One region of the Hydrogenoanaerobacterium sp. genome, then DNA from elsewhere that is predicted to be linked to it. Evidence: predicted binding sites of a transcription regulator. Region 1 holds the regulator's gene; each other region holds the start of a gene.

Region 1 (4,675 bases):
GGCTACATGGTTTACTTCTTTGAGAAAGCATGTGCGATCTCCGGTTACACTCTGGACGTCAACCCGTTTGATCAGCCGGGTGTTGAGAGCTACAAAAAGAACATGTTTGCACTGCTTGGCAAGCCGGGTTATGAAGATATGAAGGCGGAGTTGGAAGCAAAACTCAAATAAGAAGTACACAAAAATCGCCGTAGGGTGATACCAAAATACACCAAAAACTGGGAGGAATAAAACATGATTAAGCTCATTGTGGGAAACAAAGGCTCCGGTAAAACCAAAACACTCATCAATCAGATCAACGCAGCTGTTAAAACAACAACCGGCAACATTGTATGCGTCGAAAAAGGGCTTAAAATGACCTATAATATTGACCATGCGGTAAGATTGATTGATATTGAAGATTACAAGGTTGAGAACTACAGTGCTTTTTACGGCTTCCTCGCAGGTATTTTTGCAGGCAACTACGATATTTCCGAAATCTTTGTAGATGGAACGCTGAAAATTGGCGGCAAAGATTTCAACGAGTTTGCTGCATTTATCGAAAGCCTGAATGCCCTTGTTGAAGTAAGCAAGGCTACTATCATCTTTACCGTTTCCTGCGATGCATCTGAGCTTCCCGAAAGTGTTAAAAAATATATCGTCTGATTCGGGCATCCGCCCGGCAGCACAGCCTGGGCAGAGTGCTTACTCGCATAAAGCTTTTTGCTTCGGGCGGTAATAGTAAAAAATAAAAAGAGGATGGCTTAGCCATCCTCTTTTTTGTCTGTCTGCTCATCTGTAGCAATACAAATTTCCTCGGTAATTTGCTGCGCCGTTTGCAGCTGTTCGATCGCATTGGTCACCTTGTTAAACAGTACATGGTACATTTTTTCGTAGTCCGGCACTTTATCCTCTCCTTTTGACATTCAGCAGATGTCATATTTTGCTCCATTTTATCATACAATAGTTTAAATGACAATAACTAAGTGTCAAAGTTGGTGTTGTATGTATAAAAACAGAGCTACTGATGGCAGAAATAATATCTGCGGCAAGAATATAGCCAAGATACGAAAAAGTTTAAATCCTAAAGTTTCACAGCGAATGCTTGCAGATCAATTGCAAAGGCAAGGGCTTGATATTGATAAAAACGCAATTCAAAGAATTGAAAGCGGTGAGCGTTTTGTCACAGATATTGAGTTGATAGCACTTGCAGCAGTACTGAAGGTATCCCTCGAAGCACTTACAGATTGTACCTCTGGTTTATAAAAAAGGCTGCGATCAATCGATCGCAGCCTTTTGCACTTAATTTTCCGCATTGTCAGCGGTGTCTTTGTAATCGATGTCCTTTACCTTGTAGCACAGGGTCATCAGACTATCACCGAGGTGAACGTTTTCTACCGCAACATGTGGGTGCTTCATGTTAATATCGTAATGCGAATAGTTCCAGAAGCCACGCACACCAAGCTCCACGAGCTTGTCGGCAATGCGCTGTGTCGCTTCACGCGGGGTACACAAAATTGCAACATCGGGCTTGTTTTTGATGCAAAAATCTTCCATCTGGTTCATATCCATAACGGTAATGTTACGCACAACCTCGCCCACAATTTTTTCGTTGCTGTCAAACAACCCAATCAGACTGTAGCCCCTACCGTCAAACGTCATATGGTTGGCAACCGCACGGCCGAGGTTACCTACACCGATAAGAATGGTTTTATAGTTCTGATCTAGCCCGAGAATATGGGCAATTTCGCCATACAATGCCTCGACATTGTAGCCATAGCCCTGTTGACCAAACCCGCCAAAGCAGTTTAAATCCTGCCTGATCTGTGACGCGGTAAGCCCCATACGAGAGGAGAGCTCACGCGAGGAGATTCTATGTATTCCGTTTTTCAAAAGTTCACCAAGAAAGCGGTAATATCTCGGCAGTCGTCTGATAACAGAGATAGATACCTGTTTGTTCATTGCATTCACCTTTTCCAACAAATTTACAGAGATTCAATCGTCCTCATAACATAGTTGCCAAAATCTTCACAGGTAGCGCCGGTGTCGCGTCCTGTAATGGTAAGTTTTTTCTCTTCGTACATGCAGATGTCAAGTGCACGCTCCAGCTTGTTCGCCTCGGTCTGGTGGCCAATGTGCGAAAGCAGCATAACAGCCGCGCGCAGCATCGAGCAAGGGTCTGCATAGCAGCCTCTGCCTTCATCCATCATTCTGGGTGCTGAGCCATGAATTGCCTCAAACATCGCATAACGTTTGCCAAGGTTGGCACTGCCTGCGGTACCTACACCGCCCTGCATCTCTGCCGCTTCATCGGTAATGATATCGCCGTAGAGATTGGGCAGCACCATAACCTGAAAATCTTTTCTGCGCTTTTGGTCAATCAGCTTCGCCGTCATAATATCGATGTACCAGTCATCGGTTGCGATGTCGGGATACTCTTTTGCAATGTTCTGGCAAAGCTTTAAGAACTTGCCGTCGGTTGTTTTTATAACGTTTGCCTTGGTAACAATGGAAACACGGTTTTTGCCATTTTTCTTGGCGTAATCGTAAGCAAGGCGGGCGATTCTTTCCGTTCCCTCGGTGGTGGTGACGGTAAAGTCGAACGCCAGTTCATCATCTACGTTAATGCCGCAGGAACCGAGTGTATAAGCACCCTCAGTGTTCTCGCGGAAGAAAGTCCAGTCAATGCCCTCAGAGGGTACTTTTACGGGGCGTACGTTTGCAAACAGGTCAAGCTCTTTTCGCATTGCAACGTTGGCACTCTCAATGTTGGGCCACGGGTCGCCCGCACGCGGTGTGGTTGTTGGGCCTTTGAGTATAACATGGCACTCCTTCAGCTCCGCCAGCACATCGTCGGGAATCGCCTTCATGCATGCGACGCGGTTCTCAATGGTGAGCCCGTCAATCTCGCGAAACTCCACCTTGCCCGCTTTTATCTCATCCGCCAGCAGATAACGCAGCACACGCTCTGCCTCATGGGTAATGACAGGGCCAATGCCGTCGCCACCGCAAACACCAATTATAATTTTATCCAGTTTTAAATAATCCACAAAGTCTTTTACTGTTTTCATGCGCTCTACACGCGCAAGCTGCGCCTCAACCAATGCGGCAAAATGAGCCGCAGCAGCCTGTACTTTTTGTTCCATATTGGCACCCCTGTTCTATATTCGTAATCGTAATTCTATAGTTAGCTCTTATAATAAACCATTGTTAAATCGTTGTCAACGAGAAAAATATGCGAAAAAGGGCTATTATGCAATAGATTATAGCACCAACAAGGTAACGTAGCCTGCCGCCACGGACAAAGCTACAAGAAGCACTGCATATGCTGCAATGGTTTTCGCCTTAAACACGCGGCTAAGCAATACCACCTCGGGAATCGAGATTGCCATAGCACCCAAAGCAAACGCCATGGTTGCCGAAAAATTAATCGGACGCAACAGTTGCAACAGTGGTAAAATCGAAAATACATCGGCATGGATCGGTGCACCGATCAGCCCTGCAAGCAGCGGCGAAAGCACATTTTGCTGCCCGATCACGGTATTGAGTGTTTCTATCGGCACAAAGCTGATCACCGCACTCGAAAGTGCAACGCTCAGTATCATATACAGCCATGTCTGGCGCAGAACATGCCATACATTATCCACGCAGTAGCCCACGCGCGATTTCGGCTCGTGATGGCTGCATTCGCTGTGGTTATTGCAGTGCTCGTCATGGCAATGGTCGTCATGGCAGTGGTCACCGTGATGATGCCCCATATCATAGCTGATGATATTCTCTCTACCTGCAAAAGGACGTATCAGAATTGAGGTGAGTACAGCAATCAGCACCGATACCGCCACATATATTCCACCGAACTGAGCACCCATGGTGGAAAACAGTGTAACCACCGCACCGCCGTTGAGTAAAGCCGCAGATGTGAGGTAGCACAGCGCAACCTGCACCGGTACGCCCACCGAAATCAGGCCCATCACCACAGGGATGATGGTGCAACTGCAAAACGGCGAAGCCACACCCAGTGCCAGTGCGAGAAGATAGCCCCACACACTGCCCAGCGCCGACAGCTTCTTTTTCAGGCGATCGAACGGAATATAGGTTTGCAGCAGCGATACCGCGAACATTACCACAAATAAAATCAAAAACAAGTTGACGATATCCGTAATAAAATGCAGCAAAAATTCCGTCCATTGATGGGACAGACCCATCGATTCAAATAATGTTTCCAGCATACCGTCCAATGCGGATTCATGCTGATGTAAAAAGGTTAATCCAAGCTTCATAAAAGTTATTCCTTCTTGCGGCGATGCCGCCACTGGCTCCTCGGGCAGGGATGTACCGTTGCAGTATGATTCTGCCACGAACGCAGACACCTGCCCATATTGTTTGTTTTTATGTTACGGCGATGCCGCCGTAGGTCGTTTAAGTTGTTTTATCTACCCAATTTATGGGTTTCAAGGTTTTAGATTCTTTCTTTTAGGTCAGTTTACTTTAAGCATATGCCTGCGGGGTTCCGTCCCCGCGCGACGGGAAACATTCTTTGCCCGTGCAAAGAAGTTTCACAAGAAAGCACGCATAAGGGGGAACGTTGAGGCAAAAAGGCAGGGGCTTTCTGACACGTTCCCCCTTATGAATCCCCCGCGTGCCACAACAGTAGTGCACATTCCGCGCGTTGTTTGTGCATACAAAGCCTTATAGT
Region 2 (4,675 bases), on a different contig from region 1:
CGCGTCAATCTGCCGGTGATGAAATCACTTTCGCTTGGCGCGGGAACGCTGGCGCTGCTTACGGCAGTCATTTCAGTACCTGCAATTTACACCTCGGTGTACAAGCTGTGCGGCATCGATTATCAGCCCACCTACAGCCCCTACAGCAGCGACGAAGTGTTTCAAAACAATATGCAGATTGCATTTTTAAGCCAGAATATTTCCGAAAGGATTACGCAGAAGCTTTCAAAACCGCAAAACTATTCGGAGGATGCGATAGAAGCGCTGCTGCCGGAGAAGAGTGAGTCGCAGGGGGGCGATTTTCAGTCTCCCGATGTGATTCTCATTATGTCGGAGGCATACACCGATTTCCGCCGCTTTGACGGTCTTTCGGTACCAAAAGATACTTACAGCAACTTCGACCGGCTTTCGCGCGAGGGCTACAAGGGGAAAGCGCTGGTGCCTACCTTTGGAGGTTATACCTGTAAAACCGAATTTGAACTGCTGTTCGGGCTGCCGGTAAAAGGCATCGGCAACGAAGATATTCCGCATCAGCTGTTTACCGATGGCTCACCCCGCCCCACGTTTGCGTCGTATCTTAAGAAACGGGGCTATACCACCAGTTTTCTGCACCCCTTTTCTGCCAGCTTTTACAACCGCGACAAGGCCTACAAAAGCTATGGCTTTGACAACTTGTATTTTGAAAATGACTTTACGGTAAAGCAAACTCGCCTTGGCGGATACATTGACGACAGCACGCTGGTGCGTCAGATTCAAGCAACGCTTAAGCAGGGCGGCGACAAGCCCAACTTTATTTTTGCAGTCTCTATGCAAAATCACGGGCCGTACACCGATACAAACAAATACGCGATAAAAGACAGCCGCCTTACTGCGGAAGAGCAGGCTGAGGTTGGGCGCTATCTGTATGGTATCGGCCAAACAGATAAGGCACTTAACGAACTGACTGCTTACCTGAAAACGCGCAGTAAGCCTACGGTTTTAATGTTTATCGGCGACCATTATCCTTATCTTGGTAAGCAGGGGGCACTGTATAAAAAGCTTACCAAATCGGTGAGCGGCTACAGCCTTTACCAGCAGCCTTACCTGCTGTGGAGCAATTACCGCCATGACTATGCTTTGCCGCAGGAGCGTGTATCTGCATTTTATCTACCACATATTCTTGGCGACTATATCAATCTGCCGAAGGACCGTTTTTTGACCGATATGCAGCAGATGATGAGGACGACCCCGCAATACAGCTTTGACCTGGGGGAAAACAGCCCAGATGCACAAGCATTGCAGGAGTTTACGTATGACCGTACGCAGGGTGAAGCTTATTCAGCGAGTGCGCGCAGCAATTAAATAATGTATCAGTAAAAAAGCGGGCATGTGCCCGCTTTTTTTGTGGTTTTCGGCATAGAATAATGGAATAGGCCTGAAAGGGTGAATGTGCACATATTTTTAAAATTTTGTTTAGTAAATATCGTTAAAAAGATTGTTAAAATAATATCAAATAACCCTTGACGCGGCAACGAAAGCAGGGTATAATATTGTTAAAGAATTAACAAACAAGTGTTGATTCCCAAACGAATGAAAATCAGTTTTGCAGATGCAGAACGCTTACAATAGTGCTAGGAGGAAAAGATTATGGCAGAGAAAAAAGTTCAAACCGTACCGGAAAAACCTGTTGAAACAAAAGAGATGATCGACACTTTAGTGGCAAAGGCAAATGTTGCACTGCATGAGTTTATGCAGCTTGATCAAAAACAGGTGGATGCCATTGTTCACGAAATGTCTCTTGCAGGCTTGGATGCACACGAACTGCTTGCCAAGATGGCAGTTGAAGAAACCGGCAGAGGCGTTTATGAGGATAAAGTCATCAAAAACATGTTTGCTACCGAATACATCTGGCACAGTATTAAGCACCAGCAGACAGTTGGCGTTATCGACGAGAACGAAATGGAGGGCTACGTTGAGGTTGCAGAGCCTGTCGGCGTTATCTGCGGTGTTACGCCCACAACCAACCCCACCTCCACCACACTGTTTAAAAGTATTATCGCGGTAAAAACCCGCAACCCTATCATCTTCGGTTTCCATCCCTCCGCTCAGAAATGCTCTGCCGAAGCTGCGCGCATAGTTTACGAGGCTGCAGTAAAAGCCGGCGCACCCAAAGACTGCATTCAGTGGATTGAGCACCCCTCCATTGAGGCTACCAACCTGTTGATGAACCACCCCGGCGTCGCAACCATTCTGGCAACAGGTGGCCCCGGCATGGTAAAGGCTGCTTACTCGGCCGGTAAACCCGCACTGGGCGTAGGCCCCGGCAACGTACCGTGTTACATCGAGAAAACCGCGGAAATTGAGAGAGCCTGCACCGACTTGATGATGTCCAAAACCTTTGATAACGGAATGATCTGTGCATCTGAGCAGGCGGTTATCGTCGACAAAGAGATCAAAGATAAATTTGAGGCTTACATGAAAGCCAACAACTGCTATTTCTTAAACAAAGACGAGACCCAAAAGATTTCAAACTATGTAATCAACACCGAGAAAATGGCGGTTAATGCAGCAGTTGTGGGTAAATCCGCTTATTGGATTGCAGAGCAGGCGGGGATAAAGGTTCCCGAGAAAACAAAAATTCTCATTGCGCCGCTGCCTGAGCCAAGCCTTGACTACCCTTTGAGCCTTGAAAAGTTAAGCCCGGTACTCGCATACTTTGTATCGAACAGCAGGGAACAGGGCTTTGCATATGCTGCTAAAATGCTGGAGCTGGGCGGCTTGGGTCACTCTGCGGTCATCCACACCTCCGACAATGATTTAGCTGAGAAATACGGCACCGAGATGAAGGTCGGCCGTGTCATCGTAAACTCGCCGTCCTCGCAGGGTGCGATTGGCGACATTTACAACACCAACACCCCGTCACTCACCCTTGGCTGTGGTTCTTACGGTAAAAACTCTGTTTCGCAGAACGTTTCTACCGTAAACCTAATCAATAAAAAACGGATTGCCAAGAGGAGAACCAATATGCAGTGGTTTAAGATTCCGCCGAAAATCTATTTCGAGGAGGATTCCATTCAGTATCTGGAAAAAATGCCCGACATCACCAGAGCATTTATCGTTACAGATCCGATGATGGTGAAGCTCGGCAATATCGACAAAATCCTCTACTACCTCAGAAAACGTAAGGAATACTGCCACAGTGAGATTTACTCCGATGTTGAGCCCGATCCGTCTGTAGAGTGCATTATGAGGGGCGTAGAAGCGATGAACACCTTCCAGCCTGATGTTATCATTGCCATAGGCGGCGGTTCCGCTATCGACGCTGCAAAAGGTATGTGGCTGTTCTATGAGCACCCCGACACTTCCTTTGATGGGCTGAGAATGCGCTTTCTCGATATCAGAAAAAGAACCTTCCAATTCCCGAAGCTTGGCAAACGCACACAGCTTGTCGCTATCCCCACCACCTCCGGTACCGGTTCTGAAGTTACCAGCTTCTCGGTTATCACAGATAAGCAGAACGGGAACATCAAATATCCTCTGGCTGACTACGAGCTTACCCCCGATGTTGCAATCATCGATCCGCAGTTCTGTATGTCAATGCCAAAATCCATTACCGCCGATACCGGCTTGGATGTTTTGACACACGCGATTGAGGCCTATGTCTCGGTCATGGCTTCCGATTACACCGATGGCCTTGCAATTAAGGCGATTGAGCTGGTATTCGAAAACCTTCGCCGTGCGTACAACAACGGCAGCGAGGACAGAGAGGCAAGAGAGAAGATGCACAATGCTTCTGCCATTGCAGGTATGGCGTTCACCAACGCATTCCTTGGTCTAAACCACTCTATGGCCCATAAGCTGGGCGGCGAGTACCATATTCCTCACGGACGTGCAAACGCGATTCTGTTGCCATACGTGATAGAGTACAACGCGCAGAAGCCTACCAAGTTCCCTTCGTTCCCCAAATACAAAAAATTTATTGCAGACGAAAGATATGCGAAGATTGCAAGATACCTCGGTCTGCCCGCAAAAACCACCGAAGAAGGCGTTGCCTCATTGATAAAAGCGATCAGAGAGCTGATGAACGACCTGGATAGACCCGGTTCTATCAAAGAGTGCGGCGTGGATGAAGCGTTGTTCAACAGCAAGCTGGAGGATCTCTCGTACAAAGCATTTGAGGATCAGTGCACTACAGCAAACCCGAGATATCCTTTGGTCAGCGAAATCAAAGAGATCTATAAAAAAGCTTACTACGGTGAAGCAAAATAATTTTCGCCAAACTTCTCAGTTTTAAATACTCCAACACACAACAAGAAACGGCATCGAATTTAGTCGATGCCGTTTCTTGCCGTGTTAAATCATTTTTTATTATTTTTATCAATAATAGAATTGTTCACTAAAATGCCGGCAATTCCAATGATGCCCATCAGCACAAACATAGCCACGGTTTTCCACCATTCGCCGTCTATAATAGTCTGTCCCGCGTAGGTGGAGGTAATTACCGACGGAATGCGTGCAAAGATAGAGATAAACAAAAAATCGCGAGGGCGAATCTTTGTTAGTGGGGACACATAAGTAAGAATATCTTTTGGTGTGCCGGGGATAAAGAAAAGGATAAAGGTGAGCATTTCAAGTTTTTTGCTGTTGTTCAAAAAAGAAAGTTTTCGCACCTTGTCTTTGCTGAACATCCACTCTA
Region 3 (4,675 bases), on a different contig from region 1:
AGCTTTATCGCATTTTTAAAATGTTCAGCACGCAACATAATAAAAATTATTTTACTTTCATAAACTGATTTGATTATAAAGGGGAAACATTATTACAGAATGTCTATTTTAAACCTTGTCCTCGTCGAGCCTCAAATTCCCCAGAACACCGGCAATATTGCGCGTACCTGTGCAGCAACAGGGGCTCGCTTGCATTTAGTGGGGCCAATGGGTTTCGTAATCGATGACAAAAAGCTGAAAAGGGCAGGGCTCGATTACTGGCATTTACTCGATATTACCTATTACAAAGATACCGCAGAGTTTTTTAGTAAAAACAAAGGCGGTGAGTTTTTCTACTTCACCACCAAGGGCAGGCATATTCACAGCGACGTGCAATACCCCGACAACGCCTACCTCGTATTTGGCAGGGAGGATGCAGGCCTGCCCGAGCAGCTGCTGTACCAAAACCCCAATTTTTGTGTACGCCTGCCTATGGTCGATGAGGCGCGCAGCCTCAACCTTTCCAATACTGTCGCAATCGCAGCCTACGAGGTGCTGCGCCAGTGGAATTACCCGACGCTCAAATGGTCTGGGCAGCTTACCAAATATAAATGGGAGGACTAACAGCTTGGAAAAAATTAAATTTCTAACCGATTCTGCGTGCGACCTTCCGCAGGAGATTGCACAGGAGTTCGACATTACCGTGCTGCCTATTCCCATCACAGTAGACGGTGTCGGCTATCAGGAACGGGTCGATTTTACCCCGCAGCAGTTTTATAAGCTTTTGCTTGAGGCAAAAACCATTCCTACCACCAGCCATATCACCGTTATTAGCTTTGCCGAGCAATATAAACTGGCTTACCAACAGGGCTATACACATATGGTGGTTACAACCATCAACTCAAAAGGCTCGAATATGTATGACGCGGCTAATATGGCAAAGAACCTGTTTTACGACGATTGCCCCGACGCACAGGGTAGCTTTACCATTTATGTAATCGACTCGCAGGTATACACCATCCCCTACGGCTACGCCCAATGTGAAGCGGCGAAGATGGCGAAAAACGGGATACCCTGTGCCGAAATTGTGGATTACCTCATCGATTTTTTTGACCGCGTAGAGGTTTACTTTGCGGTTTATTCGCTGGAATTTGCAAAAAAATCGGGACGCATCAGTGTTGCGTCCGCTTTTGTGGGAGATGTACTTGGGCTTCGCCCTATTCTTTCCATCATTGGGGGGGATATGAAGATTGTCGACAAGGTGCGTGGGGACAAAAACGTCGTTCCCAAGCTTGCTGAAATTGCGGAGAAACGGCGTGTGGGCGACACCCCTTACTTGGGTATCCGCGCTATGACCGACGACGTCGGCGAGCAGCTGATGGATTTGATGCAGGAGAAAACAGGTACCCCGCCGCTGGGGCTTTACTATGCGGGTGCGTCCATCACCATCAATGCAGGCCCGCGGCTTGCCGGTATTATGGTTTTAGGGGAGAAACGCACCAAAAAATAGCGATTCTATTCGCCATTTTATACAATGTCGCACTTGAAAAAATCGACATCATGCTATAGAATAAAGTATGGATTGTTTTTAGTTTAACAATACCCCAAACAGGTAATCAAAGATAAGGAAAGGGAGACTGAAATGACAGCTTTCAACAAAAAGACGGTTGACGATATCAATGTTTCCGGAAAAAAAGTACTGGTGCGTTGCGATTTTAACGTACCCCTGAAAAGCGGCGTAATTACCGACGAAAACAGAATTGTCGCTGCACTGCCCACCATTAAAAAACTTATTGCAGACGGAGGAAAAGTAATCCTCTGCTCTCACCTCGGCAAGCCTAAGGGCGAGCCCAAACCCGAGCTTTCTCTTGCTCCGGTAGCCGTTCGTCTTTCCGAGCTTCTCGGCAAAGAGGTTGTTTTCGCTGCAGATGATAACGTAGTAGGCGAGAATGCTAAAAAAGCGGTTGAAGCAATGAAAGACGGCGATGTGGTTCTGCTTCAGAACACCCGTTACCGCGCAGAAGAAACCAAAAACGGCGAAGCGTTCAGCAAAGAGCTTGCAAGCCTTTGCGAGGTTTTTGTAAACGATGCATTCGGCGCTGCGCACAGAGCACACTGCTCCACCGTTGGCGTAACCCAGTTTGTCAAAGAGGCAGCGGTTGGTTACCTAATGGGTAAAGAGCTCAAATACCTCGGCAACGCAGTTACAGACCCTGCCAGACCCTTCGTCACCATCCTTGGCGGCGCAAAGGTTGCAGATAAACTGAACGTAATCGAGAACCTGCTGAGCAAAGCCGATACTCTAATCATCGGCGGCGGCATGGCATACACCTTCCTTGCTGCAAAAGGCTATGGCGTAGGTACTTCTTTGCTCGATTCCGAGAAAATTGATTACTGCAAAGATATGCTTAAAAAAGCAGAGGAGAAAGGGGTCAAAATCCTTCTTCCTGTTGACTGCGTTATTGCAAAATCCTTCCCCGATCCCATCGATGCTGAAATCGAGGTTAATGTTGTTTCGGCTGATGCAATCCCCGCTGATTTCATGAGCCTTGATATCGGCCCCAAAACAGCCGAGCTGTTTGCCGATGCTGTTAAATCTGCGAAAACTGTGGTTTGGAACGGCCCCATGGGTGTGTTTGAAAACCCCGTTCTGGCAAAGGGGACTATTACCGTTGCGAAAGCACTTGCTGAAACCGACGCCATCACCATCATTGGCGGCGGCGACTCTGCTGCTGCGGTCAACACCCTGGGCTTTGGCGATAAAATGACTCATATCTCCACAGGCGGTGGCGCTTCTCTTGAATTCCTTGAGGGTAAAGAGCTTCCCGGTATCGCTTGTGTAAACGACAAATAGCCGGAAAACGTCCGGCTACGCTCCGGGCAGGCAACCTGTACAGCTCTTATCATACTGCCCACATATAACCGCCACAAAATCGGCATAATACAAGGCGCGGGCAGGTACCGCGCCTTTTTCTTCATCCGCCTGAGAAAGCGGGTTAGAATAGAACACGATGAACATAGAGATCATATATTTTTTATAAAGGAGAACTACTATGAATAAAGCATTGCGTAAAGCAGTTATTGCAGGTAACTGGAAAATGAATAAGACCCGCCCAGAGGCAAAAGCACTGATTGAGGAGCTGAGTCCCCTCGTAGCGTCCGCTGATTGTGACGTTGTCATCTGTGTGCCCTACACCAACCTCGAAACAGCTCTCGATATGACCAAGGGCACCAACATTAAAGTGGGTGCTCAAAACTGCCATTGGGCCGCTTCCGGCGCGTTTACTGCTGAAATTTCTGCAGGTATGCTCACCGAAATGGGCGTAGAATATGTTGTCATCGGTCACTCCGAGAGAAGACAGTTCTTCGGCGAAACCGATGTTACAGTTAACAAGCGCGTCAGAGCTGCGCTGGATGCAGGCTTAACCGTAATTCTCTGCGTAGGCGAGCTGCTTGAGCAGCGTGAGCAGGGTATTACAGAGGAGACCTGCGGACTGCAGACCAAAATTGCGCTGCAGGGTGTTTCCAAAGAAGAGCTTGCAAAAATTATTATTGCGTACGAGCCGGTATGGGCAATCGGCACCGGTAAAACCGCAACTTCCGATCAGGCAAATGAAGTCAACGGCTACATCCGCAGTGTGGTAGAGAAGCTGTATGACAAGGCTGCTGCCGATGCGATGACCGTACAGTACGGCGGCTCTATGAACGCTGCCAATGCAGAAGAGCTGCTCGGCAAAGAGCATGTAGACGGCGGCCTCATCGGCGGCGCTTCTCTGAAAGCCCCCGACTTTGCAGCAATCGTTGCTGCCGCGTCTAAGTAAAAGGAGGAATCTCATATGGCGAAAAGACCATTAGCACTTATTATTCTCGACGGCTTTGGCAAAAATGACAATGAATACGGCAATGCAATCAAAGCCGCGCACAAGCCAAATATCGATAAAATTTTTTCACAGAATCCCCGTACCCTCATCGGTGCATCCGGTATGGACGTTGGTCTGCCCGAGGGGCAGATGGGCAACTCTGAGGTAGGCCACACCAACATTGGTGCGGGCCGTGTCGTTTATCAGGAGCTCACAAGAATCACAAAATCCATTGCAGATGGCGACTTTTTTGGCAACGAGGCGCTGAACGCTGCCATTGAGAACTGCAAAAAGAACGGCACAGCTCTGCACCTGATGGGGCTAATGTCTGATGGCGGCGTACACAGCCACAATGCTCACTTGTATGGCCTGCTACAGCTCGCCAAGAACGCAGGGCTCACCAAGGTCTACGTCCATTGCTTTATGGACGGCAGAGACGTCCCTCCGACATCCGGCAAGGCCTTCCTTGTTGAGCTGGAAGCAAAGATGGCGGAAATCGGTGTGGGTAAAATCGCTACTGTGATGGGCAGATATTATTCAATGGATCGTGATAACCGCTGGGAGCGTGTTTCTAAGGCATACGCTGCAATGGCATATGGCGAAGGTAATAAGAACTCCAGCGCGACCGATACCATGACAAAATCTTATGCCGAAAACGTTACGGATGAATTTATTGTACCTACCGTCGTTACAGAAAACGCAACAGTAAAGGCGAATGACTCGGTTATTTTCTTTAACTTCCGCCCCGACCGTGCGCGTGAAATCACCAGAACCTTTGTGGATGAAGCATTCAATGGCTTCGAGCGCAAGAACGGCTTTTTCCCATTGCATTTTGT

Evidence for each region. Region 1 encodes Rex, which represses fermentation and respiration genes when NADH is low (regulators of the CRP and FNR family bind a similar motif). Its sites were predicted from a motif close to ATTGTTAANNNNTTAACAAT; they were not measured.
Region 2: the regulator Rex is predicted to act here: its motif matches at 1,529-1,548, upstream of adhE (bifunctional acetaldehyde-CoA/alcohol dehydrogenase).
Region 3: the regulator Rex is predicted to act here: its motif matches at 1,561-1,580, upstream of RTV33_RS08465 (phosphoglycerate kinase).

What each region holds. Positions count from the first base shown of each region.
Region 1 is NZ_DALZQO010000008.1:75,885-80,559, reverse strand. Features, by position in the region: gene RTV33_RS06840 (glucose-6-phosphate isomerase) at 1-171, shown strand, start outside; gene RTV33_RS06835 (hypothetical protein) at 235-645, shown strand; gene RTV33_RS06830 (hypothetical protein) at 744-884, opposite strand; gene RTV33_RS06825 (helix-turn-helix transcriptional regulator) at 985-1,245, shown strand; gene RTV33_RS06820 (redox-sensing transcriptional repressor Rex) at 1,282-1,941, opposite strand; gene RTV33_RS06815 (isocitrate/isopropylmalate family dehydrogenase) at 1,965-3,125, opposite strand; gene RTV33_RS06810 (permease) at 3,243-4,337, opposite strand.
Region 2 is NZ_DALZQO010000018.1:23,970-28,644, forward strand. Features, by position in the region: gene RTV33_RS11070 (LTA synthase family protein) at 1-1,341, shown strand, start outside; gene adhE (bifunctional acetaldehyde-CoA/alcohol dehydrogenase) at 1,627-4,248, shown strand; gene RTV33_RS11080 (VTT domain-containing protein) at 4,338-4,675, opposite strand, start outside.
Region 3 is NZ_DALZQO010000011.1:54,156-58,830, forward strand. Features, by position in the region: gene trmL (tRNA (uridine(34)/cytosine(34)/5-carboxymethylaminomethyluridine(34)-2'-O)-methyltransferase TrmL) at 100-603, shown strand; gene RTV33_RS08460 (DegV family protein) at 608-1,489, shown strand; gene RTV33_RS08465 (phosphoglycerate kinase) at 1,622-2,833, shown strand; gene tpiA (triose-phosphate isomerase) at 3,033-3,800, shown strand; gene gpmI (2,3-bisphosphoglycerate-independent phosphoglycerate mutase) at 3,816-4,675, shown strand, end outside.